DNA from 3 places in the Mesorhizobium sp. WSM4887 genome. Region 1 is predicted to be linked to each of the others. Evidence: predicted binding sites of a transcription regulator. Region 1 holds the regulator's gene; each other region holds the start of a gene.

Region 1 (7,648 bases):
TCGCCGCGCCTGGCGATCAGGTCGATCTCGCCGAGCTTTGTGCGATGGCGGCGCGCAAGGATGCGATAGCCCTTCAGCATCAGCGCCAACGCCGCCAGCCATTCGCCGCGATGGCCGCGCCGATAGGCTTTTCGCCGATGACCGACGGTGCGCTCAGCCACCGCCGTCCGCCTTCAGCTCTATCAGCCGGCGATAGAGCGCCTGTTTCTGGCCGCCGGTCATCTTCGCCGCTTCCGCCGCCGCCTTGGAGGCCGGCATTTCGGCGGCTAAAGACAACAGCAGCCGGTCGATGTCGGCCGGCTGGTCCTCGGCCGCCTCCGGCGGGCCGACGCAGACCACGATTTCGCCCTTGGGCGTCTCGGCCGCCGCGTGGTGATCGGCGAGCTCTCCGAGCGTTCCCGTTCGCATCTCCTCGAACGCCTTGGTGAGCTCGCGGCCAATCGCCGCTTTGCGCGCTCCGCCAAGCGCTTGCGCCATCGCAGCAAGCGTCTCGGCCAGCCGGCGCGGCGATTCATAGAAGATGAGCGTCGCCGGCACCTGCCTGAAGCTTTCGAGCTTGGTGAGCCTCTGGCCCGCCTTGGCCGGCAAGAAGCCGGCGAACAGAAAGGTGTCGGAAGGCAGGCCGGAAGCGGTCAGCGCGGCAAGCGCCGCCGACGGTCCGGGCACCGGAATAACGCGGATGCCGCGCTCCAGCGCCTCGCCGACCAGCCGGTAGCCGGGATCGGAAACCAGCGGCGTGCCGGCATCCGAGATCAGCGCCACGCTTTGTCCGGCAGCGAGCGACTCGATCAGCTTCGGCCCGGCCTCGGCTGCATTGTGCTCGTGATAGGCCGTGGTGCGCCGGCGAATGCCGTAGCGTTCGAGCAGCACGCGCGAGACGCGGGTGTCCTCGCAGGCAACGATGTCGGCGCCGGCCAGCGTCTCCAGCGCACGCAGCGTGACATCGGCGAGATTGCCAATCGGCGTCGCCACCAGATAGAGCGCCGGCTCCAGCGGCCGCGCCGCAATTTCGGTCTGCCCGATTACATAGCTGCGTTTGTCGCCGGTCAATTGAGGCCCTCCCCACGCGCCACTGTTTGCCACGGCTGATCTGCGGTTGCAAAACGTGATGGCGATGCAAGGGAATCGCCATGCCTTTGCCACGATGCGGAACCAAACCGCATAAGGCGGATTTTACCCCTGATTCCCGAGGAGGAGGACAGGATGGACAGCCTGATCATTCAAGACGCTTTCACGCCCTATTATTCGGGCTGCAAGCGCTTTGCCGGATCGGAGAAGGTTGCCGGTTCGGAGGATCGGGAACCCTCCGCCAGGACAAAGGACAAGGAAGCGATGAAGCCGCTTCCAAGCCCCGCGGTTCAAGACGCCTCGACCGAAACCGAAAGCACGACGGAGCACTGACCGGACGATGCCCAATCGCTTCGACATTTTCATCACACGACTCGAAAGCAAGACCGCCCGCGAGGGCATTCCTTCCCATCCGATCGCCGCCCAGCACGGGAACCGCCGCGACAAGACCGATCTGAAGCAGGGCCGTTCCGGCGACGCGCATGCGGAAAAGGATCGCGGGAAGCAGCGCCAGAAGCACGACGCCTAGAGCTGCTGCGACCCTTCGCGATCTCTCGCCTCGTTATCCCAGGCGGAGCGAGGAGCGAAGCGCCGTGCTTGGCCGTTCAACCACGCCATTCAGCCCAGATATTTAGTGACCTTGGCCTCCAGAAGTCGCACCAGCTCCGGGTCCATGAAGGCGTAATTGTCCGGAATGTCGAGGGAGATCACTCTGGCGGCCTTCAGGCTCGACCGGAACTTCTTTTGCAGCTTGGCCCGATGGGCCTTCTCCATGACGAAGCTGATGTCGGCCCACGCGACGAGCTCCTGCGTGAGCGGGTTGTCCGCGTCGTGATTGGTGCCGGCCGATTCGACCTCGAGGTCGCGGCGCCTGGAAAACACCTACTCGGCGGTGGGGCTGCGCAGGCGGTTCTGGCTGCAGACGAAGAGAACCTTTTTCACCGCGCGAGGTCTGCCACCACCGCATCGAGCACGATCATGCCGGCGGTCGTGGCGCGGAGGCGGGCGTTGCCGACCGGCGCCACCAGCCCCTCTTCCTGCAGCACCGACAATCGGTCGCTCGCCAGACTACGCCCGGCAAGCGTCTCGTAGCGCTGGAGGTCGATGCCTTCGGCCAGCCGCAGCCCCATCAATAGGAACTCGTCGGCTTCTTCGGCGCGCGTCAGCACCTCGCCGCCGGTGACGCCATGGCCCCTGGCTTCGACCAGGTTGGCCCAGGTCTCAGGCATCTTTTCCGCGACCGTCACGGTGCGGCGGCCGTTCTCGACGAAGCGGCCATGCGCGCCGGGTCCGACGCCGACATATTCGCCGTAGCGCCAATAAGTCAGGTTGTGCCGGCTTTCCGCGCCCGGCCGCGCGTGGTTGGAGATTTCGTAGGCCGGAAGCCCGTGCGCCGCGGTCACCTCCTGCGTCAGCGCGTAGAGGTCGGCGGCATGGTCGTTGTCGGGCAGGACGAATTTTCGCGCTGAGTGGAGTGCATGGAACGGCGTGCCCTCCTCGATCGTGAGCTGATAGAGCGACAGGTGGTCGGCGGCGTGCCCGATCGCTTCCTCAAGCTCTAAAGCCCAAGCCTCCGGCGTCTGGCCGGGCCGCGCATAGATCAGGTCGAAGGAGAGCCGCGGAAAGATTTCCCGCGCCAGCCCGATGGCGTGCAGCGCCTCCTCGACATTGTGCAGCCGGCCGAGGAAGCGCACGTCCTTGTCGTTCAGCGCCTGCACGCCGAGCGAGACACGGTTGACGCCGGCCGCCCGATAACCGCGGAAGCGCTCCGCCTCGACCGAGGACGGGTTGGCCTCCAGCGTCACCTCGATCCCGGCAGGCACCGTCCAGTTCTTCGCTACGGCTTCCAGAACCGCTGACACCGTTTCCGGCTTCATCAGCGACGGCGTGCCGCCGCCGAGGAAGATGCTGGTCACCTCGCGCGGCCCGGTGCGGGCGCGCATCGTCTTGAGCTCCGTCTCGAAGGCCCGCGCAAAACGCTCCTGGTCGACCGGCTGGTGGCGAACGTGGCTGTTGAAGTCGCAGTAAGGGCATTTGGCCGCGCAGAACGGCCAATGGATATAGACGCCGAAGCCGGGGCTGCGGTCGAGCGGCATGGTCTGGCCTGTTCCGATCATTTTGACCTGAGCCGCGCCAGATCCAGCCGCGCCAAATCCAAGCGGGCCTGGGCAAACTTCTGGAAGGCGCGGGCGCGGTGCGACAGGGCTGTTGCCTGGCCGGGCTTCCAGCCATGCTTTTGCTCGGCGCTCATCTCGCCAAAAGTCTTGGCGAAGCCGTTGGGCAGGAACACTGGATCGTAGCCGAAGCCGAGCGTGCCGCGCGGCGGCCAGACCAGCGTGCCTTCGGCCTCGCCGCGGTAATATTCGGCCTCGCCATCGGGAAAGGCGAGGCAGATGACGGCGACAAAACGGCCGGTGCGCTGCGCCGGCTCGGTCGCGCCGACCTCCTGCAGCGCCACTTCGGTGCGCTGCATGGCCATGCCGAAATCGCGTGTGCCGTCCGCCGTCTCGGCCCAGTTGGCGGTGTAGACGCCGGGCGCCCCGTCGAGCGCATCGACGCAGAGCCCCGAATCGTCCGACAGCGCCGGCAGGCCGGTGGCCTTGGCCGCGGCATAGGCCTTGATATAGGCATTCTCCTCGAAGGTCGTGCCGGTCTCGTCCGGTTCCGGCAGGCCGTACTCCTTGGCCGACTTCGCCTCGAAGCCGAACGGGGCCATCAAGTCGGCGAATTCGCGCAGCTTGCCTTCATTGTGGCTGGCGACGACGATCTTTTGTTCGTTCAAAGAATGCATCAGAGACCCCAGATCCTTGGTTCGGCGAACTCGATCGAATTGCCCGAAGGGTCGCGGATATAGATCGAATGTCCGCCTTGCGGCCATTCGAAATCACTTTCGATGGCGATGTTCTTGGCCGCCAGATGCTTGCGCCATTCGGCGATCTCGGCCGCAGTCGCGGTGAAGCAAAGATGCCCTTCGCCGACGGTGCCGTGCGGCGGCACCTTCAGCTTGGCGTCGGGCGCCGGCGGAATTTTCGTCGCCTCGGCATTGAAGATGAGCAGCACGCCGTTGCCGCAGCGGAAGAAGACGTGGCGACCTTCGACCTTGCCCAGCGGATCCAGGCCGAGGATGTCGCGGTAGAAGGCTTCGGCAGCGGTTAGATCTGTGACGTAGAGCGCTGATTCCAGAATCGCGGAGGGAGTCACGAAGCACCCCCCTCTGCCCTGCCGGGCATCTCCCCCTCAAGGGAGGAGATTGGCAGCTCCACCGACAGTGTCTCGACGGCGAAGATTGGCGAAGGCCGAGGTGAGGTCCGATCTCCCCCCTTGAGGGGGAGATGGCCGGCAGGCCAGAGGGGGGTGCCTAGGCTCGGCATTCGAAAACCTACGCCACCGCCATCTGCTGCAGGCTCACCAGCCGCGAAATACCCTTCTTGGCCAGCCCCATCAGCGCCGAGAACTGCTCTTCGGAGAAGGGCTCGCCTTCCGCCGTGCCCTGGATCTCGACGATGCCGCCCTTGCCGGTCATGACGAAATTGGCGTCGGTGCCGGCCGAGGAATCCTCGAGATAATCGAGATCGATGACCGGCTGTCCGTCATGGATGCCGCAGGAGATCGCCGCGACATGGTCCTTGAGCACCTTGGAAACGCTGGCCATCTGGCGCGCTTCCATCCAGCGCAGGCAATCGTATAGCGCCACCCAGCCGCCGGTGATCGAGGCGGTGCGGGTGCCGCCGTCGGCCTGGATGACGTCGCAATCGACGGTGATCTGCTGTTCGCCTAGCGCCTGCAGGTCGACAACGGCGCGCAACGAACGACCGATCAGCCGCTGGATCTCGAGCGTGCGGCCGCCCTGCTTGCCGGCGGAGGCCTCGCGGCGCATGCGCTCGCCCGTCGAGCGCGGCAGCATGCCGTATTCGGCCGTAACCCAGCCCTTGCCGGAATTGCGCATCCAGGCCGGCACCTTTTCCTCTAGGCTCGCCGTGCACAGCACATGCGTGTCGCCGAACTTCACCAGGCACGAGCCTTCGGCATGCTTGGAGACGCCGCGCTCGAAGGAGATGGCGCGCATTTCGTCGGGCTGGCGTTTGGAGGGGCGCATTCGGCCTTCTTTCCTATGGTTTTGGATTCGTCGGCGGCTTGTAGACGCATGCGGCGGATGGCGCAAAGGAAAAGGGCGCCAAGGAAACGGGGCGCCAAGAAAACGGCGCAAGCGAAAATGCCCCCGGGTTGCGCCAGGGAGGCTTAAGTCTATATCTTTCGATAGGAGGTTTTTTCGCTGGAATGAACAAGGCAGTCGATCCCACATCGCAGCCGCCCGTGCTTCAGTCGCTCGACATGCGCTCGCGCGACATCTTCCGGCGGATTGTCGATTCCTATCTGCGCGACGGCGAGCCGGTCGGGTCGCGCAGCCTGTCGCGCATCCTGCCGTCGTCGCTGTCGCCGGCCACCATCCGCAACGTGATGAGCGACCTCGAGCATCTGGGGCTGATCTACGCGCCGCACATCTCGGCCGGCCGCCTGCCTACCCAGACCGGCCTGCGCTTCTTCGTCGATGCCTTCATGGAGCTGGGCGATCTGTCGGACGACGAGCGTCGCGTCATCGAGGCGCAGGTGCGTGCCTCGGGCTCGGGCGCCACGCTGGAGCATATGCTGACCGAGGCCAGCCAGATGCTCTCCGGCATGTCGCGCGGCGCCGGCCTGGTGCTCGCCGCCAAGAACGAGGTGGCTCTGAAGCACATCGAGTTCATCCAGTTGGAACCCACCAAGGCGCTCGCCGTCCTGGTGTCGCAGAGCGGCGATGTCGAGAACCGCGTTGTCGACCTGCCGGCCGGTATCACCGTCTCGCAGCTGCACGAGGCCTCGAACTTCCTCAACGCCCATATCCGCGGCCGCACGCTGGCCGAGGCCCGGGTCGAGATCGCGCGCATCAAGGACGAGACCAGGGCGGCTCTCGACACGCTGTCGCAGGAACTGGTCGAGAAGGGCCTCGCGGTCTGGGCCGGTGCCGAAAGCGGCCTGCCGGCGCGGCTCATCGTGCGCGGCCGCGCCAATCTTCTGGAAAACGTCACCGCCCAGGCCGATCTCGAATTGCTGCGCCATCTGTTCGAGGATCTGGAAACGCAGGACGGACTGCTGCAGCTCCTCGACCTCGCCGAGGAAGGTCCGGGCGTGCGCATCTTCATCGGCTCGGAGAACAAGTTGTTTTCGCTGTCCGGTTCGTCGCTCGTGGTCGCGCCCTATCGCGACAAGGATGCGCGCGTCGTCGGCGCGCTCGGCGTCATCGGCCCGACGCGATTGAACTATGCCCGCATCGTCCCGATGGTCGACTATACGGCCCAGTTGATTTCGCGCATGCTGAGATAGGCAAGCGGGAAACGTCGCAAGGAGGGTGGAAATGGCGCTGGAATCGTTCAAGGCCCAGATCAGCCTGCTGCTCGAGGAGATGGTGAACCAACCGGAAGACGATCACGAGATCCAGGAGCTACTGCGCGAGAAGCTCAGGGAAATGCGCGCCATGGGCCTGCCGCTGCCGGCCGATCTGGTCGCGCTGGAAAAGCAGCTCGACGACGATCTGGATATCGAAGAGAGCTGAACTGCCGGCGCTTTCCGTCAAAATCCGCATGCCCGGCTTCTCTTTTGGAAAGCCTGCCCGATATTCGCTGTCTGGTTGCTGATGCACGTTGGCGAATAACGGAGAACAGCATGATACGGATTGCCGGCCTTGCCGCCCTCGCTTTGTTCCTGGCCTCCGGCGCCGTCGCGCAGCAGGCCGATCAGCCCTTGCTCACCGGCAAAAACGCCTTCGGTGACTGGAGGGCCGACCGGCCCGGCGTGCGGCGCCTCATCAGGCCCGACGATCTCCCGAAGCCGAATGTCGCCGAATCCGCCTCGAACGGCGGCGGTGTCACCGATCGCCCCGAGGATGCCACGCCAGCCCTTCCACCCGGCTTTTCGGCCGAACTGGTGGCTTCGGGCATCAGCAGCCCGCGTGTCGTGCGCACGGCGCCGAACGGCGATCTCTTCGTCGCCGACAGCAGGGCGAGCCAGGTCCGCGTCTATCGACTGGCCGAAGGCAGCGCCAAGCCCGCCGAGAAGTCGGTCTTTGCCAAAGGCCTGACCCGGCCCTACGGCATCGCCTTCTATCCGCCGGGCGACAAGCCGCAATGGGTCTATGTCGCCAACAGCAACAGCGTCGTCCGCTTTGCCTATCGCGACGGCGACCTCAAAGCTTCCGGCGAGCCCGAAACGATCGTCTCGGACATCCCGTCGAGCCATCACTGGACGCGCGACATCGCTTTTTCGCCCGACGGCAAAACGCTCTATCTCTCGGTCGGCTCGGGCTCGAATACCGCGGAGGGCATGGGAGCGAGGCCGAAGGGCGGCGTCGAAGAATGGGCGAGATCGGCACCGCTCGGCGCTACCTGGGGCGCGGAGGAAGGCCGAGCGGATGTGCTCGCTTTCGATCCTGACGGCAAGAACCGCAGGATGGTCGCCACCGGCCTGCGCAACTGCTCGGGCATGACGGTGCAGCCGGCTACGGGCGCGCTCTGGTGCGTCGTCAACGAACGCGACGAGCTAGGCG
Region 2 (7,648 bases), on a different contig from region 1:
AAGCAATCAGCGTCCGGCCGGCATAAACCCCGTCGCCGAGCACCAGGCGCATCCATTGCATGAGATCGCGCGCGCTGGAATTCACGCCGCCCGCCGGTGCCTGAGGATCGACATTGCGCTTGACCTTTGCGGCCCAGACGCCGTCGATCTTGACATGCAGCGCGGCGCGATTGGCGCGGCTGATGAAGTCCGCGTGACGGGAGCTGGTCGCGGCCATTCCAAGCGGGCGGTAGAGCTTTTCCTCCGCGACCGTCTCCCAGGGCTTGCCTGTCGGCTTCGCGGCCGCCACGGCACCCTCGGTCAGCCCGAAATTGCTGTAGGAATAGCCGGCGCGAAAGCTCGACGATGGCGACACAAAGCGGAGGCGGCGAAGGATTTCGGCGCGGTCGTAGCCGATGCCCTCAAGGTCGTCTCCGGCAGTGCCGGGAAGGCCGCTGCGATGCGTGAAAAGATCGCGGATGGTGAGTTCGCCGGTGGGATAGGGATCGGCAAGGCGGAAGGCCGGATCGAGATCGGCGATCTTCGAATCCCAGGATACCACCCCGTCGCTGACCAGCGCGGCCACGACGGTAGCCGAGATCGGCTTCGAAAGGGAGGCGATCTGGAACACCGTGTCGGCGTCGACCGGCTCCGGTCTGCCGGCTTCGCGATGCCCGAAACCCTTGAGGAAGATCACCTTGTCGTCATGCACGACGCCGATGGCAAGGCCGGGGACCGCACCATCGGCGACGGCGGCTTGCGCCAGCGCTTCGAGCTTCGGCAAGGCGGCGGCGATGCGCGCGGGCGTGACGGGATCGGCCGATGCCGCGTGCGGCCAAAGCGCCAGTCCGGCGATGAAGGCCAAAACCGTCAAATGACAGAGATCCCGACCAAGCCGCATCGCGCGCTCCCTTCCCTGCATTCACCCTAAGATTGTACAGGCCGGCACCGGCCTGGCCAAGCCCTGCGCCGCCCTGATCATCCTCCCAATCGACTGGTGTGGCGCCGGGTGCGTCCCTCACCTCTGGGCCTGCGCCCGCCTTAGAAGATCCGGCCGTCCCCGACATCATGGCTGTGCTCTGGACACGAAAGCTTGCGTTCCTTCGCGCCCCCCTCTGTCCTGCCGGACATCTCTCCCACTTGGGGGGAGATCAGATGTGGCGCCGGCTTTCGCCAATCATCGACGGTGCAAAGGGAGAGCCGTCAGCGGAACTGCCAATCTCTCCCCTCGTGGGGAAGATGTCCGGCAGGACAGAGGGGGGCGCCGTAGAGCGCAACTGTCGCGGCGTGCCTCACCTCCTCGCCGACATCGAGCGGCAAGATCCAGCGGTTCCTGCTGAGGAAGGCGGAGGTAGAGAAGCGAAAGGCCGGATATTAAATTCGGGTTCTCCCCGGGATTCCGCCACGCAAAAGCCGCCAAGTCAGGCGAAGGCCACACGGGCTTTGGTTTGAATTGGGGTTATAGCATGCGGCTGGTCTGGGCGTTTTTGTTCGCGCTGGCGAGCGGCGTGGTTTTCGCGGCATCGCCGGAGGACGACTATATCGCCGCGCGCGACAAGGCGATTTCCGACATCGCGGCGCAGGAGAGCTCGAACGCGGAAGTGGAGGCGCTCGATGGCGCCAACACCAAGGCGCTGGCCGATCTGGAAAAGCGTCTTTCCGCCATTCTCGGCCCGCTTGCGGTCAAGGATTTTCCGGCAACCGGCACGATCAATCTGCAGAGCCTGAGCGCCTCCGATATTGGCTTCGGCATGCTGGACGGGCTGCGCTACGCCAAGAGCGATGCCGGCCCGAGCATCGTCGCGACGACCCGCGGGCTGGTCGAGCGCTGGCTGCGGTCCAAGGCTGACGAGGACGATGAAGGCCTCCGGCTGCCCGCCGGCATCGAGGAGGCGCTCAAGCTAGACGCCTTCTATACGCAGGCGATCGGCAGCGACGCCGCATTCGTGAAGACGCTCGACTTTTCACTGAAGAAGCCCGAAGGCGCCGATATCGCCGTCGCGCGGCTCGGCGGCTGGACGCAGGATGTCGGACCGATCTACGACCAGCAGGTCGTCGTCGCGGTCGTCAAGGGCGACCGCGTCCTGATCGCCGAGGCGCCCGCGTCCCCGCCCGTGCCGAAGATCGCGGCCTGCGAGGCGCTTTGGACCGCGGCGGACGCGGCTGCCCAGAAATTTCAGCAGACCTATCAGAACTCGGACCTGAAGGACCAGCAGGCCTATGATTCCGCCAACGCCGCCTGGGAAAAAGGCGACGGCGATTATCGCGCCTGCATGGGCGAGCGCCTGCCGGGCGATTCGGGCTTCCCGGCACTGCTTGCCGAGGCCCAGCAGCTTGCTGACCGGATGACCGGCAAATAGGCCCAGAGCGGTGAAGCGCTGAGCTGGCTAGACACCCTTCCTCAGCTCGCGGCAGCTCTCATGTTGCGCCGGCGCCTCGCGGTGGGTCGCGCCGGTTCCACGATATGCCCGTTGGTGACATGCCCGTTCGTCACGGGCACAACATCCTGCCGGGCCCGGGCGTCCGTCACCCTGTGCAGCCGCTCGTAAGGCAGCAGCTCCTTGATGCGGGCATTCAGCGTCTCGACCTCGGCGCGCAGGTCCTCGCATTCCTGTTTCTGGATATCGAGCTGGATCTGCTCCGACGCCTGCTGCAGCGATAGCTGCGAGAGGTTGGTACTGATCACCGACAAATTCTTCTTGTCCAATTCGCTCTCGTTCCTGAGAACGGCAAGCTTCTCTTCCGCGATCTGCCGCTCGGTCACGGCGTCATTCAACTGCGCCCTCAGTCCTGTCGCCTCGGCGACCGCCTCGGTCTTGTCGATGGAGGCCTGCTCCAGCCGCGATTGCAGCTCCTGGATTTCGGAGCGCAAGCCGCGCAGCTCCGCCCGGCTCCGCGCCAGCTCCGCCGCGCCATCGCTTTCGGCAATGCGGGCGGCTTCGGTTACCTCGGCAAGCTTGGCCTGCGTCGTCTCCAACGATTTCTGCAGCCGGGCCTCCTCCTTCTCGTGGCTGCCGAGCTGGGCCATAAGTTCGGCAATGCGCGTGGCTTCGTTGGCGTGGGTCGCCGCGAACTCGTCGAATTTGTGCCGGGCCTCGGCCTCGCGCTTTTGCGCCTGCTCCAGCTCGATCGAAAGCCCGACCTGCTTCTCGCGCAGCAGCTTGTTCTCGACAGCGCGCCTGTCGGCTTCGACGGTCTTGGCCGTCAGGGTCTTGACGATCTCACCGAACTCAGCCTCGCGCCTGGCGCTCTCATTGCCCATCTCGACCATTTCGAGCCGCACCGCTGCAAGCGCCTCGCGCAGCGACTCCCTGTCCTGGACGAGACTTGCCTCGCGCTGCTGCCAGGCCTCGGCCGCGCCGTCGCGTTCGCGCTGCTTGCGCGTAGCGTCAAGCAATTGTTCCGACAAGGCCTTGTGTTCGGCGCCCAGAGCGGCGTTCTCCAGCTCCAGCTCATTGGCGCGCAGCGCATCGCGATGCAGGGCGTTCAGGATATCGCGCGTCATGTGGTGCGCTGTGGCGATCTCGGCCAGCCTTGACCCGATCTCCTCCAGATGACCCTGTCCGTCGCGGAAGAGTCCGGAAACGGCTTCCAAGGCGGCCAACCGTGTCTGGGTGTGCGGCGTCAGCCGGGAGGCGGAAGCCTCGGACTGAGTCTCGCCCGGCGGATCCTCCTCGCTTGCCGCCAGGTCGGCGGCAGAATCGTATCCCGGGGACGTCTCTTCGTCAGCCGAAAGACATTCTTCGAAAGCCTCTGCCAGATCCGACTGGAGCTCTTGAAATTCCTTGTCTACGTCCTCGGCCCGTTTGATCAGGGATTTGAAATTCATAACGGCACACCTCTTACGCTCACACCCGCCGTATTACTTAACGAATTGCTAATCTAGCCCTTAACGTTCCGTACGGGAAGCCTGACCAAAAGAAGGAAGGAATTAAGGTTATCGCGGATTTCCAGAGGCTTGCGCGGTGTTCCGTCAGCGGCATCTGCGCTCAGCGCGGTAAACGGTTAGAATGGCCTGCGTCGGCCGCACGTCATCGAGCCGCAAGCGAGCACCTGGCGCCCGCTGCGGGCGGATCACTCGTTGGAAGGGGAGCCACGCTCCAGCCAGCACCTACGCCAGCGTTGGCCGTTCCATCTAGCGCCGAGGTTCCGTCATGCCGCAGGGGCCGGACCCGTCGGTCCAACCCCTGCATCCAGGCATCAGCTCTTGATTTCGATACGCTTGGCCTGCGACTGCGCCTTCGCGGTCTTGGGCAGCATTACCGTCAGCACGCCGTTCTTGAAGCGGGCATCGATCTTGTCTTCTTCGATCTCGTAGCCCAGCGGGATTCGACGCTCGAAGCGGCCATAGATGCGCTCGGAGAACTGCCGCTCCTTGTCCTCCGTCTCGGAGCGCTTTTCACCCTTCAGCGTCAGCACGCCATCATCAAGCAGCACCTCGATGTCCTTCTCGTCCAGGCCCGGGACTTCGGCCGCCACCTTGATCTCCTTCTCGTTGTCGGAGATCTCAACCCTCGGCCAGCCGGCACCAAAGGCTGATACGCCGCCTAGGGACGGCAAGCCGGAACCGAAGCCCCGGAAGACGTCATCGAACAGCCGGTTCACCTCGCGATGCAGCGACAGGAAAGGATCGCGTTCGCCGTCGCGGAAGACACTTGGAACCTGGTTACCATTGTTTCGGCCCCAGGGAATCAGATCACGAACACTCATTTTTTCCTCCTTTCTGTTCATCCGGAAGACAAGGCCCACAAGCGCCGGGAACATCACCCGGCGCTTGGCGCAAAGCGCGGCGAGAAGGCTCAGGCCGCCTTGTTGTCGGCCTCGATTTTCTTTGTCGCGGCCTTTGGCGATGATTTGTCCGCCGTGATCTCGATCCGGCGCGGCTTCATTTCTTCCGGGATCTCGCGTTTGAGGTCGATTGTCAGCAGGCCGTTGACGAGGCTCGCATCGACGACCTTGACGTGATCGGCAAGCTCGAAGCGACGCTGGAATGCGCGGCCGGCAATGCCGCGATGCAGGTACTCGCCGTTGTCCTCGCCTGCCTTTTGGCCAGAAACCATCAGCATGTTCTGCTCCTGGGTAATGGCCAGTTCGTCCTGGCTGAAGCCTGCCAGGGCCATGGTGATGCGGTAGTCGTCCTCGCCGCTCTTGGCGATATCGTAGGGCGGCCAGTTGTCAGCGGTTTCGATGCGGCTTGCGGTCTCGAGCGCGTTCAGCATTCGATCGAAGCCGATGCTCGACCGGAACAGGGGAGAAAAGTCGAAACTGGTTCTCATAGCTATATCCTCCATTGAGCAACATAGATACGAGGAGCGCCAAGGCAGCGGCGCTCCTTGACCTTGCCGGCCACATCAGGCGCCGGCAGGTTCGATTTGGGAATTGATTCCTTTGCCGTCAAGAGGTCCGGGGCGCGCCCGTCAAAGCTGCATAATTACCTTTGTTTTCACGGCGCTAGCACTCGGCTGTTGCGAGTGCCAAAAAAATTCTTGCGGCCTCTTGAAACCGGCGCCTGCAAAACCAAATCCACATGCGCGAGGCCGAAAGGATCGCGAGCCCCGCTCCGGTCCTTCCGGTCCGGAGTGGAGGAACCTCTCAAAATCTGTTTGTCCCGAAGGAGAACGATATGAAGTTCCATCCATTGCATGACCGCGTTCTGGTCCGCCGCGTCGAGGCCGAGGAGAAGACGGCCGGCGGCATCATCATCCCGGACACGGCGAAGGAGAAGCCGCAGGAAGGCGAGATTATCGCCGTCGGTTCCGGCGCGCGCGACGAGAGCGGCAAGCTCATTCCCCTCGACGTCAAAGTCGGCGACCGCATCCTGTTCGGCAAGTGGTCCGGCACCGAGATCAAGCTCAACGGTGAAGACCTGCTCATCATGAAGGAAAGCGACGTGATGGGTGTGGTCGAGCAGACATCGGCGTTGGGAAAAGCGGCTTGAACCGGCCCACCCGATCCGGTGAATGAAAGCTGCCTGCTGAAGGAGTGTTCCAATGGCTGCCAAGGAAGTGAAATTCCATTCCGACGCCCGCGACCGCATGTTGCGCGGCGTCAATATTCTCGCCGACGCGGTGAAAGTCACCCTCGGCCCTAAGGGCCGCAATGTCGTCATCGACAAGTCGTTCGGCGCTCCGCGCATCACCAAGGACGGCGTCACTGTCGCCAAGGAGATCGAGCTCGAGGACAAGTTCGAGAACATGGGCGCGCAGATGGTGCGCGAGGTCGCCTCGAAAACCAGCGATATCGCCGGCGACGGCACGACCACCGCGACCGTTCTCGCCCAGGCCATCGTCAGGGAAGGTGCCAAGGCCGTTGCCGCCGGCATGAATCCCATGGATCTGAAGCGCGGCATCGACAAAGCCGTCGAGGCTATTGTTCAGGAGTTGAAGACCAACGCCCGCAAGGTGACCAGAAATGACGAGATCGCCCAGGTCGGCACGATTTCGGCCAATGGTGATGCCGAGATCGGCCGTTTTCTTGCTGAGGCGATGCAGAAGGTCGGCAACGAGGGCGTCATCACCGTCGAGGAAGCCAAGACCGCCGACACCGAGCTGGAAGTGGTCGAAGGCATGCAGTTCGATCGCGGTTATCTCTCGCCTTACTTCATCACCAATCAGGATAAGATGCGCGTCGAGCTCGAAGAGCCCTATGTGCTGATCCACGAGAAGAAGCTTTCCAACCTGCAGGCGCTGCTGCCGGTTCTGGAGGCGGTGGTTCAGTCGGCGAAGCCCCTGCTCATCATCGCGGAGGATGTCGAGGGCGAGGCGCTCGCGACGCTGGTGGTCAACAAGCTGCGCGGCGGCCTGAAGGTTGCGGCCGTCAAGGCTCCGGGCTTCGGCGACCGCCGCAAGGCCATGCTGGAGGACATCGCCATCCTCACCGGCGGCACCGCTATCAGCGAGGATCTCGGCATCAAGCTTGAGAACGTCACGCTGGAGATGCTCGGCCGCACCAAGAAAGTGGTGGTCGAGAAGGAGAACACCACGATCGTCGATGGCGCCGGCAAGAAGGAGGAGATCCAGGGCCGCGTCGCGCAGATCAAGGCGCAAATCGAGGAGACCACCTCGGACTACGATCGCGAGAAGCTGCAGGAGCGTCTGGCCAAGCTCGCCGGCGGCGTGGCTGTGATCCGCGTCGGCGGTTCGACGGAGGTCGAGGTCAGGGAGCGCAAGGACCGCGTCGACGATGCCATGCATGCGACGCGCGCGGCGGTCGAGGAAGGCATTCTTCCGGGCGGCGGCGTGGCGCTGCTCAGGGCCGCCAATGCGCTCGACGCGGTGGCTGCCGACAACCCCGACCAGAGATACGGCGTCGACATCGTGCGGCGCGCCATCGAGGCGCCGGCGCGTCAGATCGCCGAGAACAGCGGGGCGGAAGGCTCGATCATCGTCGGCAAGCTGCGCGAGAAGACCGATTTCGCCTATGGCTGGAACGCCCAGACCGGCGAATATGGCGATCTTTTCAGCCAGGGCGTCATCGATCCGGCCAAGGTCGTGCGCACCGCGCTGCAGGATGCAGCCTCGATCGCCGGACTGCTCGTCACCACCGAGGCGATGGTCGCCGAGAAGCCGAAGAAGGAAGCGGCACCCGCCATGCCCGCCGGCGCCGGCATGGACTTCTAGGACGCTGGGGAGGCGCGGCGCCGACACAGCCAATCTCCCCCGACAGGGTT
Region 3 (7,648 bases), on a different contig from region 1:
GCCATGACGGCTTCGGGTCGCGACGGGACTCCTGCCGCGATCACGGTTCCGGTTGGGAGCGCGTGCTGGGCTGGTTGGACGAATTCCTTTCCAAGGAGACGGCTGCCAGGTCGCCTTCGGTCTTCCATTGCCGGCTGATTCCGCCGCGTCCGGATTTCGCCTTCACCCTGACGGAGGAGGAGAGGGCGCTGATGAATGCGCATGCCGACTATCTGCGCGGCCTGCTTCGTGAAGGCAGAATGATGATTGCCGGCCCAGTCGCCGATCCAGCCGGACCGTGGGGGCTTCTGATCCTGCAGGTCGGCACGGAAGGCGACGCCAGAGCGGTTACCGAAGGCGACCCGGTGGCGCGTTCCGGCCGCGGCTTCCGCTATGAAATCCTGCCGATGATGAGCACGATCATGTAAGGCGAATGGAAAACGCCTCTCGCGCTTTTTCAGGGCGCGGGAGGCGTCTTTTGTTATCAGCTTTTCTCGATACTCGTGAACTGCCGATAACAGGGACAAAACCGCCAGCCGGCAAAAGGGTTCCCGGCAAAACAAAATTTTTTGCTCGGCCGGATGCGACGCATTTCCCGCTCCGTGCTAAAGGCACTTGCCAGCATGAGGATAGCCTTGCCGCACGACCGACCCTGCCCGACCCTGCTTGACGCATCAGCCGCCTTCGACTGCCAGAGCTGCGGCGCCTGCTGCGCCTATTCGGCGGACTGGCCGCGCTTTTCGACCGAAGAGGATGCCGAGCTCGACCGCATCCCCGACGAGCTGGTCGCGACCGACCTGTCAGGCATGCGCTGCGAGGACGGCCGCTGCGCCGCGCTTCGCGGCGAGGTGGGCAAGCAGACGGCCTGCGCGATTTACGAAGCCCGCCCGCATGTCTGCCGCGCCTGCATGCCCGGCGGCGACGACTGCCTGATGGCAAGGGCCGCCCATGGGCTGGCGGTGGAGAGCGTGATCTCCCCCCTCGAGGGGGAGATGGCCGCGAAGCGGTCAGAGGGGGTCGTCTCACATAAATCGCCAACGTGATCGCGTCGCGGAAAAGGCCGCGCTCTACACGAGGCGAGCCCCCTCTGTCGCCTTCGGCGACATCTCCTCGCGAGGGGACCACAAGGGGGAGATTACTTTCTTCCCCGCTTGCCCACGCTCGGACCTCCCGATACCTTCCGCGCCGTGCAGGCCATGGAGGAAACCGTGAGCATCGAATTCCTGTTGACGTCGCTGATTATCGTCGCTTCGCCCGGCACTGGCGTTCTCTACACGCTGAGCGCCGGCCTCTCGCGCGGCGCTCGCGCCGCGATCATCGCCGCTTTCGGCTGCACGCTGGGCATCATCCCGCACATGGCGGCGGCCATCACCGGCCTTGCGGCGGTGCTGCACACAAGCGCCGTCGCCTTCGAGACTCTGAAATATCTGGGCGTCGCCTATCTGCTCTACATGGCCTGGAACACGCTGAAGGAGAAGGGCGGCCTTGCTCTCGATCAGAACGCCGCGCCACGCTCTGTCCGAAAGGTGATCACCTCCGGCATCCTGGTCAACATCTTGAACCCAAAACTGTCAATCTTCTTCTTCGCCTTCCTGCCGCAATTCCTCAGCACCACGGAGCCGCACGCTTTCGCCAGGATGCTGGAACTGTCCGGCGTCTTCATGCTGATGACCTTCCTTGTCTTCGTCGTCTACGGCGTGTTCGCGGCTTCGGTGCGCAGCCATGTCGTGTCGCGGCCGATGGTGCTGACCTGGATGCGCCGCACTTTCGCCGGCGCCTTCGTCATGCTGGGAGCCAAGCTGGCGCTGGCGGATCGGTAAGCGAACCGTGATATAGCCCATCGCCTCGACTATCGCCCGTCCGCGACGCGGATCAGGTTGACGCAGGGATGGCCGAGCGCTGGCGCTGGCGCTGCTGATCTCCCTCCTTGAGGGGGAGATGTCGCCGAAGGCGACAGAGGGGGGCGCCGCGCGTTGGAGCGCCAGCGCCTCTCGTTGCAAGGGAATCGTCGCCGGAGCCTTATGCGCGGGCCCCCCTCTGCCCTGCGGGCATCTCCCCCTCAAGAGGGGAGATCGGCTGTTGCGCAGGCCTTCGCCAATCGCAACAGTATAGAAGCCCGCCTTTGGACCGGCTGCCCGCATGCCAACAAAAAGGGCGACATGTCTGCCGCCCTTTCCATATTCGCTATGGGACCGGACTTCTTAGAAATCCATGCCGCCACTCAAGCCCGCTTGCGTGCTTGAGCAATGTTAAATGATGGGCGTGCTTTATGGACTTCTTAGAAGTCCATGCCGCCCATGCCGCCCATGCCGCCGCCAGGCATACCGCCCGGCATACCGCCGGCGGCTTCCTTCTTCGGAGCCTCGGCGATCATGGCTTCGGTGGTGACCAGCAGGCCGGCGACCGAGGCCGCGTCCTGGAGAGCGGTGCGAACGACCTTGACCGGGTCGACGATGCCCATGCCAATCATGTCGCCATACTCGCCGGTCTGGGCGTTGAAGCCGTAGGTCGCAGCCTTGTTCTCGAGGATCTTGCCGGCAACGATCGAAGCCTCGGCACCGGCGTTGGCCGCGATCTGGCGGGCCGGAGCCTGCAGCGCGCGACGAACGATGGCGATGCCCGCGGCCTGGTCAGCGTTGACGCCGGTCGCCTTGACGGCGTGCGAAGCGCGCAGCAGCGCGACGCCGCCGCCGGGGACGATGCCTTCTTCAACGGCCGCGCGGGTCGCGTTCAGAGCGTCGTCAACGCGGTCCTTCTTTTCCTTGACCTCGACCTCGGTCGCGCCGCCGACGCGGATCACCGCGACGCCGCCCGCGAGCTTGGCCAGACGCTCCTGCAGCTTCTCCTTGTCGTAGTCCGAGGTGGTCTCCTCGATCTGCTGCTTGATCTGGGCAACGCGGCCCTGGATCTCGGCCTTCTTGCCGGCGCCGTCGACGATGGTGGTGTTCTCCTTGGAGATCGACACCTTCTTGGCGCGGCCGAGCATGTTGAGGCCGACATTCTCGAGCTTGATGCCGAGGTCTTCCGAGATGACCTGGCCACCGGTCAGGATGGCGATGTCTTCCAGCATGGCCTTGCGGCGGTCGCCGAAGCCCGGAGCCTTGACGGCGGCGATCTTCAGGCCGCCGCGCAGCTTGTTGACGACCAGCGTGGCCAGAGCCTCGCCTTCGACGTCTTCCGAGATGATGAGCAGCGGCTTCGAGGTCTGAACGACGGCTTCCAGGACCGGCAGCATGGCCTGCAGGTTGGAGAGCTTCTTCTCGTGCAGCAGGATGTAGGCGTCTTCCAGATCGGCGACCATCTTGTCGGCGTTGGTGACGAAGTAGGGCGAGAGATAGCCGCGGTCGAACTGCATGCCTTCGACGACTTCCAGCTCGGTCTCGGCGGTCTTGGCTTCCTCGACGGTGATGACGCCTTCGTTGCCGACCTTCTGCATCGCTTCCGCGATCATCTTGCCGACCGACTCGTCGCCATTGGCCGAGATCGTGCCGACCTGGGCGACTTCCTCGGAGGTCTTGATCTTCTTGGCAGCCTTGCCGAGAGCGGTAACGACTTCGGTGACGGCGAGGTCGATGCCGCGCTTCAGATCCATCGGGTTCATGCCGGCGGCAACGGCCTTGTTGCCTTCCTGGACGATGGCCTGGGCGAGAACGGTCGCGGTGGTCGTGCCGTCGCCGGCGATGTCGTTGGTCTTCGAGGCGACCTCACGCACCATCTGCGCGCCCATGTTCTCGAACTTGTCCTCGAGCTCGATCTCCTTGGCGACGGTGACGCCGTCCTTGGTGATGCGCGGGGCGCCGAACGACTTGTCGATGACGACGTTGCGGCCCTTCGGACCGAGGGTGACCTTCACCGCGTCGGCGAGGATGTTGACGCCGCGCAGCATGCGCTCGCGGGCATCACGGGAAAACTTTACGTCTTTTGCAGCCATTGTAAGCTCCTGGCAGGGGTTCGGGTCGAACCCGCAGATTCAAGATTCAGTTGACGGTGAGGCCGATGATCAGCCGATGATGCCCATGATGTCGGATTCCTTCATGATCAGAAGGTCCTCGCCATTGAGCTTGACTTCAGTGCCCGACCACTTGCCGAACAGCACACGGTCGCCGGCCTTGACGTCCAGCGGCACGAGCTTGCCGGCTTCGTCGCGAGCGCCGGAGCCGACGGCGATGATCTCGCCTTCCTGCGGCTTCTCCTTCGCCGTATCCGGGATGATAATCCCGCCGGCGGTCTTGGATTCGGATTCGACCCGGCGAACGACCACGCGGTCATGAAGCGGGCGGAACTTGGACTTTGCCATGTTGTCTTCCTCGAATGAGAACGGTGAGAACTGTTCCTCCATCCGGCGAGGCCGGATATAAGTTAGCACTCACCTAAGGCGAGTGCTAACGTGGCGCTGAGATAGGCTGATGGCATGCGAGAGTCAAGGCGCGCGGGGAGGGGCAATGGCGCAAAATTTTTTCCATGTACCGACGTGGTTCTGAAACACAGTGGTTGCCCCACGACTACTTGGCAGAAATTGCTCGTGAGTTCGATGGGACGGCCGGGCATCGGCTGCTTAATATCCAAGCCGCAAGCCGATCTCCTGAGTTTCAAGATCGACGAGCAAGCTGTTTCTTTCAAAATACCGGATACCGACGATATTATGTTCAAGGCCAGGGACAATTTCCACCTCAGGCTTGTAGGTGGTTGTAAAATTCCAATCGTCCTGGCCTTCGGTTTTCACCACCACCTTGGTGCCGACATTCAATGATGCATACGGTTTGGATGTATCGGTTGGGACCATTATGGTTGAGTTGCCGGTGTCGTACAGCGTCGGCCGACAAGCCGGCTCAGAGCCCCATGAGAGACAGGAGTCCAGAGTGGGGAAATTGTATCGCGGGCTGGCCTGTTTCCATTTTTGTATCTTGAAATTCTTCTTCACGTCATCTGGGATGCCGACGTGGAGGGCTTCTACCTGTGGGCAGTTGCCGGCCTCATTTGTGCAGGCTTTCCACTTACTGCCGATCGCAGAAAGGTAGTAACCTCTATGCAGGCCGGGTCCCACGCTCACTGCGTCCATTGGCGATTTGATCATCTGATGTGGCCCGTCGCCCCCAATGGGCGAGATGCCAAAGATGCCTTTTGGCCAAAGCGGGCCGCCGACAACTTCACCTGTGTCGCGCCTGACTTTCTTGTAGCGGATTAGGAACGATATTCGCCTGTCCGTGGAGGCCAGCGCGCTTGACGAACCAAAAGTCACACGCGCCGAAGCGATATTTCCATACTCATCGTAGGTGCCATAGTGCATGACCACTTTTTGGGTCGTGACAATTATACCGTCCAATTCCAGGGTTTTCGCAACCTTGATACCGTTCTCGGAGCATAATCCGGCGGGGAGCGTCGAACGACAATCGATCGTCATTCCGCTTGAGCCGGTATCCAGCAAAAGAGGCTGATTGATTTTCCGGTTTCCGAGAGAGAGAATTCTCACATAGAGCATACGAATATTTTTAGGGTTCCCCGGATACTCAAGTTTTATCAAGGGAATGGTTGCGGGAGTGCCATCGGCTCCGGCAGGAGAGGACGGATAGAGGAGTGCGCACAACAGGATCGACAGCAATGCCGCAAGTATCTTCATGCCCGAGCCCATCTTTTTGGCCGATAGATTTCGACGTGGCGAAGATGAATTATTGCAGGGCGCTTTGCAATTTTTGCGTCACAGCTCTGCCTGTAGATTTCAGCGGTTAGGTGGCCCCAGCACCAGCAGCGGACACCGCTCGGCGAGCCCGTAGCTTCCGGTCGAGGCCAATCGGACGGCTTTGAAGAAGACCTCGGCTTCCTCGATCAAGACGGCCGCCGGCGCAAAACTATAGACGGCGGACGAGTTCCGGTAGACGTCTATGGTTCCGATGACCGGTAGTTCCCATCCGGTTCGGGCCGACAGCTCCTCGCGGTCGGGAAACACCCTTTCGAAGTGTTCGAGGATGGCTTTGACCGGGATCGTGTAATCCGGCGCGTCGCCGATCGCGGTCATGGCCACGCGCCATTTGAGCTCATGGAAAGTCGAGACGCCGCCGCTTAGTGCCAGAGCGCGGACATCCTTCGGGTCGTCCGGCGTTGCGGGAGAGGCGTAAAGCCTGATGCCGGCGCGGCCGTCGGACTTGAGCGCGCGCGCGATCGACGCAAATAGGGTGCGCCTGAGGCCGGCGGCGCCGATGACCGAGAGACATCCGTCGCCGATCAGCGCCTCGACGCTTGCATCGGCGAACGGCAGATCGAACCAGTCGCCCTGCACCGCCTTGCGCGTATCGGTGTCGCCCGGCCAGATGCCGGCAATCATGTCCGAAGACTCGTCGACCGCCGTCATCGTGGCGCCGAGCCCGGCGAGCTCGGGTGTCACGCCGAGCATCACGACATCCGACGGGGCAAGGCCGAGCTCGCGATCGTAGGTTTCGATAACCTCCGCCGGCGGCCGCAGGGGTGAGCCGAGCAACTGCCAATGTTTGCGAATTGCATTCCAATGCTCGGTCATGCAAACCCCAGCCCGGTAGCGCGTTGTATCCGATCGAATAGTGGACGACGCTTGATAGGCCAAGTGGGGAACAATGGCACGCATCGCCGTCATCACGCATGAGTTCGACCGCTTCCAAAGCCGGCGCGGGCTGCTATGGCGCCGGGACAGCCCGTACATGCTCTTCGATCTGCTGGAGGAACTGAAGCGCCGCGGCCATTCGGTGCAGGTCCTCAGCGGCACGTCGGCGAAGCCGGCCGCCGATATCGCGGTGCTGCATGTCGATGCGACCGTAACGTCGCCCGATTATGTCGAGTATGCCCGCGCCTTTCGCTTCTGCCTCAATCTCGGCGCCGCCGACATTTCCAAGCGCCGCATCAGCGGAGCCGTCGTCGGCAAGGACGACGGCTGGAAGGGGCAGGTTATCGTCAAGAGCAGCCTCAACCATCGGGGAACGCCGGAACAGCAACTGAATCGGCGCGCGCGGCGCGCCGGCAAGCCGATGCCGTTTCCCGGCGTCGAATCCTTCGACCAATACCAGATCCATGCCTCGCTCGCCGACGTTCCGGCCGAGCTGTTCGGACGCGAGGACCTCATTGTGGAAAAATTCATTCCCGAGCCTGAGCCGGATGGCTTTGCCGCCCGTTTCTGGCTGTTCTGCGGTGAGCGCGAGCGCTGTACACGCCATGTCTCGCCGCAGAGCCTGGTCAAGGGCGACGACACGATCCGTCGCCAGGCGGTTCCGGTGCCGGACGAGCTTCGCGCGCTAAGGCGCAAGCTGGGCTTCGACTACGGAAAGTTCGATTTCGTCATGCATGAGGGCAGGGCGGTGCTGCTCGATGCCAACAAAACGCCTGGACGCGCCCGCAATCTGTCGAGCTTCATCGCCGCCGGCAATGCCAATCTTGCCGACGGCTTCGAAGGGTTGATCCGCCAACACGCTTAGATATTCATGCCGCCCGAGACCTCGATGCGCTGGGCGTTGACCCAGCGATTGTCCTCCGACAGCAGCGAGGCGATCATCGGCCCGATATCGTCGGCGACGCCGGCGCGGCCGAGCGCCGTCATGCCAGCCACGACGCGGTTGATCTCGGCGTCGTCGCGCACATGGCCGCCGTTGAAGTCGGTGGCGATGGCGCCGGGCGCCACGGTGTTGGCGGTGATGCGGCGCTGGCTGAG

The links. The regulator HrcA, encoded in region 1, represses chaperone genes, less so after heat shock. The targets are predictions, from matches to a motif close to GTTAGCACTCNCNNNNNGNGAGTGCTAAC.
Region 2: a site for HrcA is predicted at 5,430-5,458, ahead of groES (co-chaperone GroES). Genes of this name have one in related genera too.
Region 3: a site for HrcA is predicted at 4,338-4,366, ahead of groES (co-chaperone GroES). Genes of this name have one in related genera too.

What each region holds. Positions count from the first base shown of each region.
Region 1 covers NZ_JARTVP010000008.1:50,715-58,362, reverse strand. Annotated here, with positions in the region: gene P9230_RS23970 (YraN family protein) at 1-161, opposite strand, end outside; gene rsmI (16S rRNA (cytidine(1402)-2'-O)-methyltransferase) at 154-1,050, opposite strand; gene P9230_RS23960 (hypothetical protein) at 1,204-1,401, shown strand; gene P9230_RS23955 (hypothetical protein) at 1,409-1,597, shown strand; gene P9230_RS23950 (protein tyrosine phosphatase) at 1,687-1,950, opposite strand; gene hemW (radical SAM family heme chaperone HemW) at 2,007-3,185, opposite strand; gene rdgB (RdgB/HAM1 family non-canonical purine NTP pyrophosphatase) at 3,182-3,859, opposite strand; gene P9230_RS23935 (VOC family protein) at 3,859-4,269, opposite strand; gene rph (ribonuclease PH) at 4,448-5,164, opposite strand; gene hrcA (heat-inducible transcriptional repressor HrcA) at 5,347-6,429, shown strand; gene P9230_RS23920 (hypothetical protein) at 6,461-6,658, shown strand; gene P9230_RS23915 (sorbosone dehydrogenase family protein) at 6,769-7,648, shown strand, end outside.
Region 2 covers NZ_JARTVP010000009.1:175,762-183,409, forward strand. Annotated here, with positions in the region: gene P9230_RS25750 (serine hydrolase) at 1-880, opposite strand, end outside; gene P9230_RS25755 (hypothetical protein) at 1,446-2,339, shown strand; gene P9230_RS25760 (hypothetical protein) at 2,381-3,808, opposite strand; gene P9230_RS25765 (Hsp20/alpha crystallin family protein) at 4,180-4,689, opposite strand; gene P9230_RS25770 (Hsp20 family protein) at 4,779-5,255, opposite strand; gene groES (co-chaperone GroES) at 5,603-5,917, shown strand; gene groL (chaperonin GroEL) at 5,970-7,598, shown strand.
Region 3 covers NZ_JARTVP010000004.1:341,012-348,659, reverse strand. Annotated here, with positions in the region: gene P9230_RS18585 (SRPBCC domain-containing protein) at 1-407, shown strand, start outside; gene P9230_RS18580 (YkgJ family cysteine cluster protein) at 603-1,022, shown strand; gene P9230_RS18575 (LysE family translocator) at 1,188-1,799, shown strand; gene groL (chaperonin GroEL) at 2,258-3,910, opposite strand; gene groES (co-chaperone GroES) at 3,980-4,276, opposite strand; gene P9230_RS18560 (hypothetical protein) at 4,535-5,596, opposite strand; gene P9230_RS18555 (methyltransferase domain-containing protein) at 5,696-6,490, opposite strand; gene P9230_RS18550 (hypothetical protein) at 6,564-7,415, shown strand; gene P9230_RS18545 (SDR family oxidoreductase) at 7,412-7,648, opposite strand, start outside.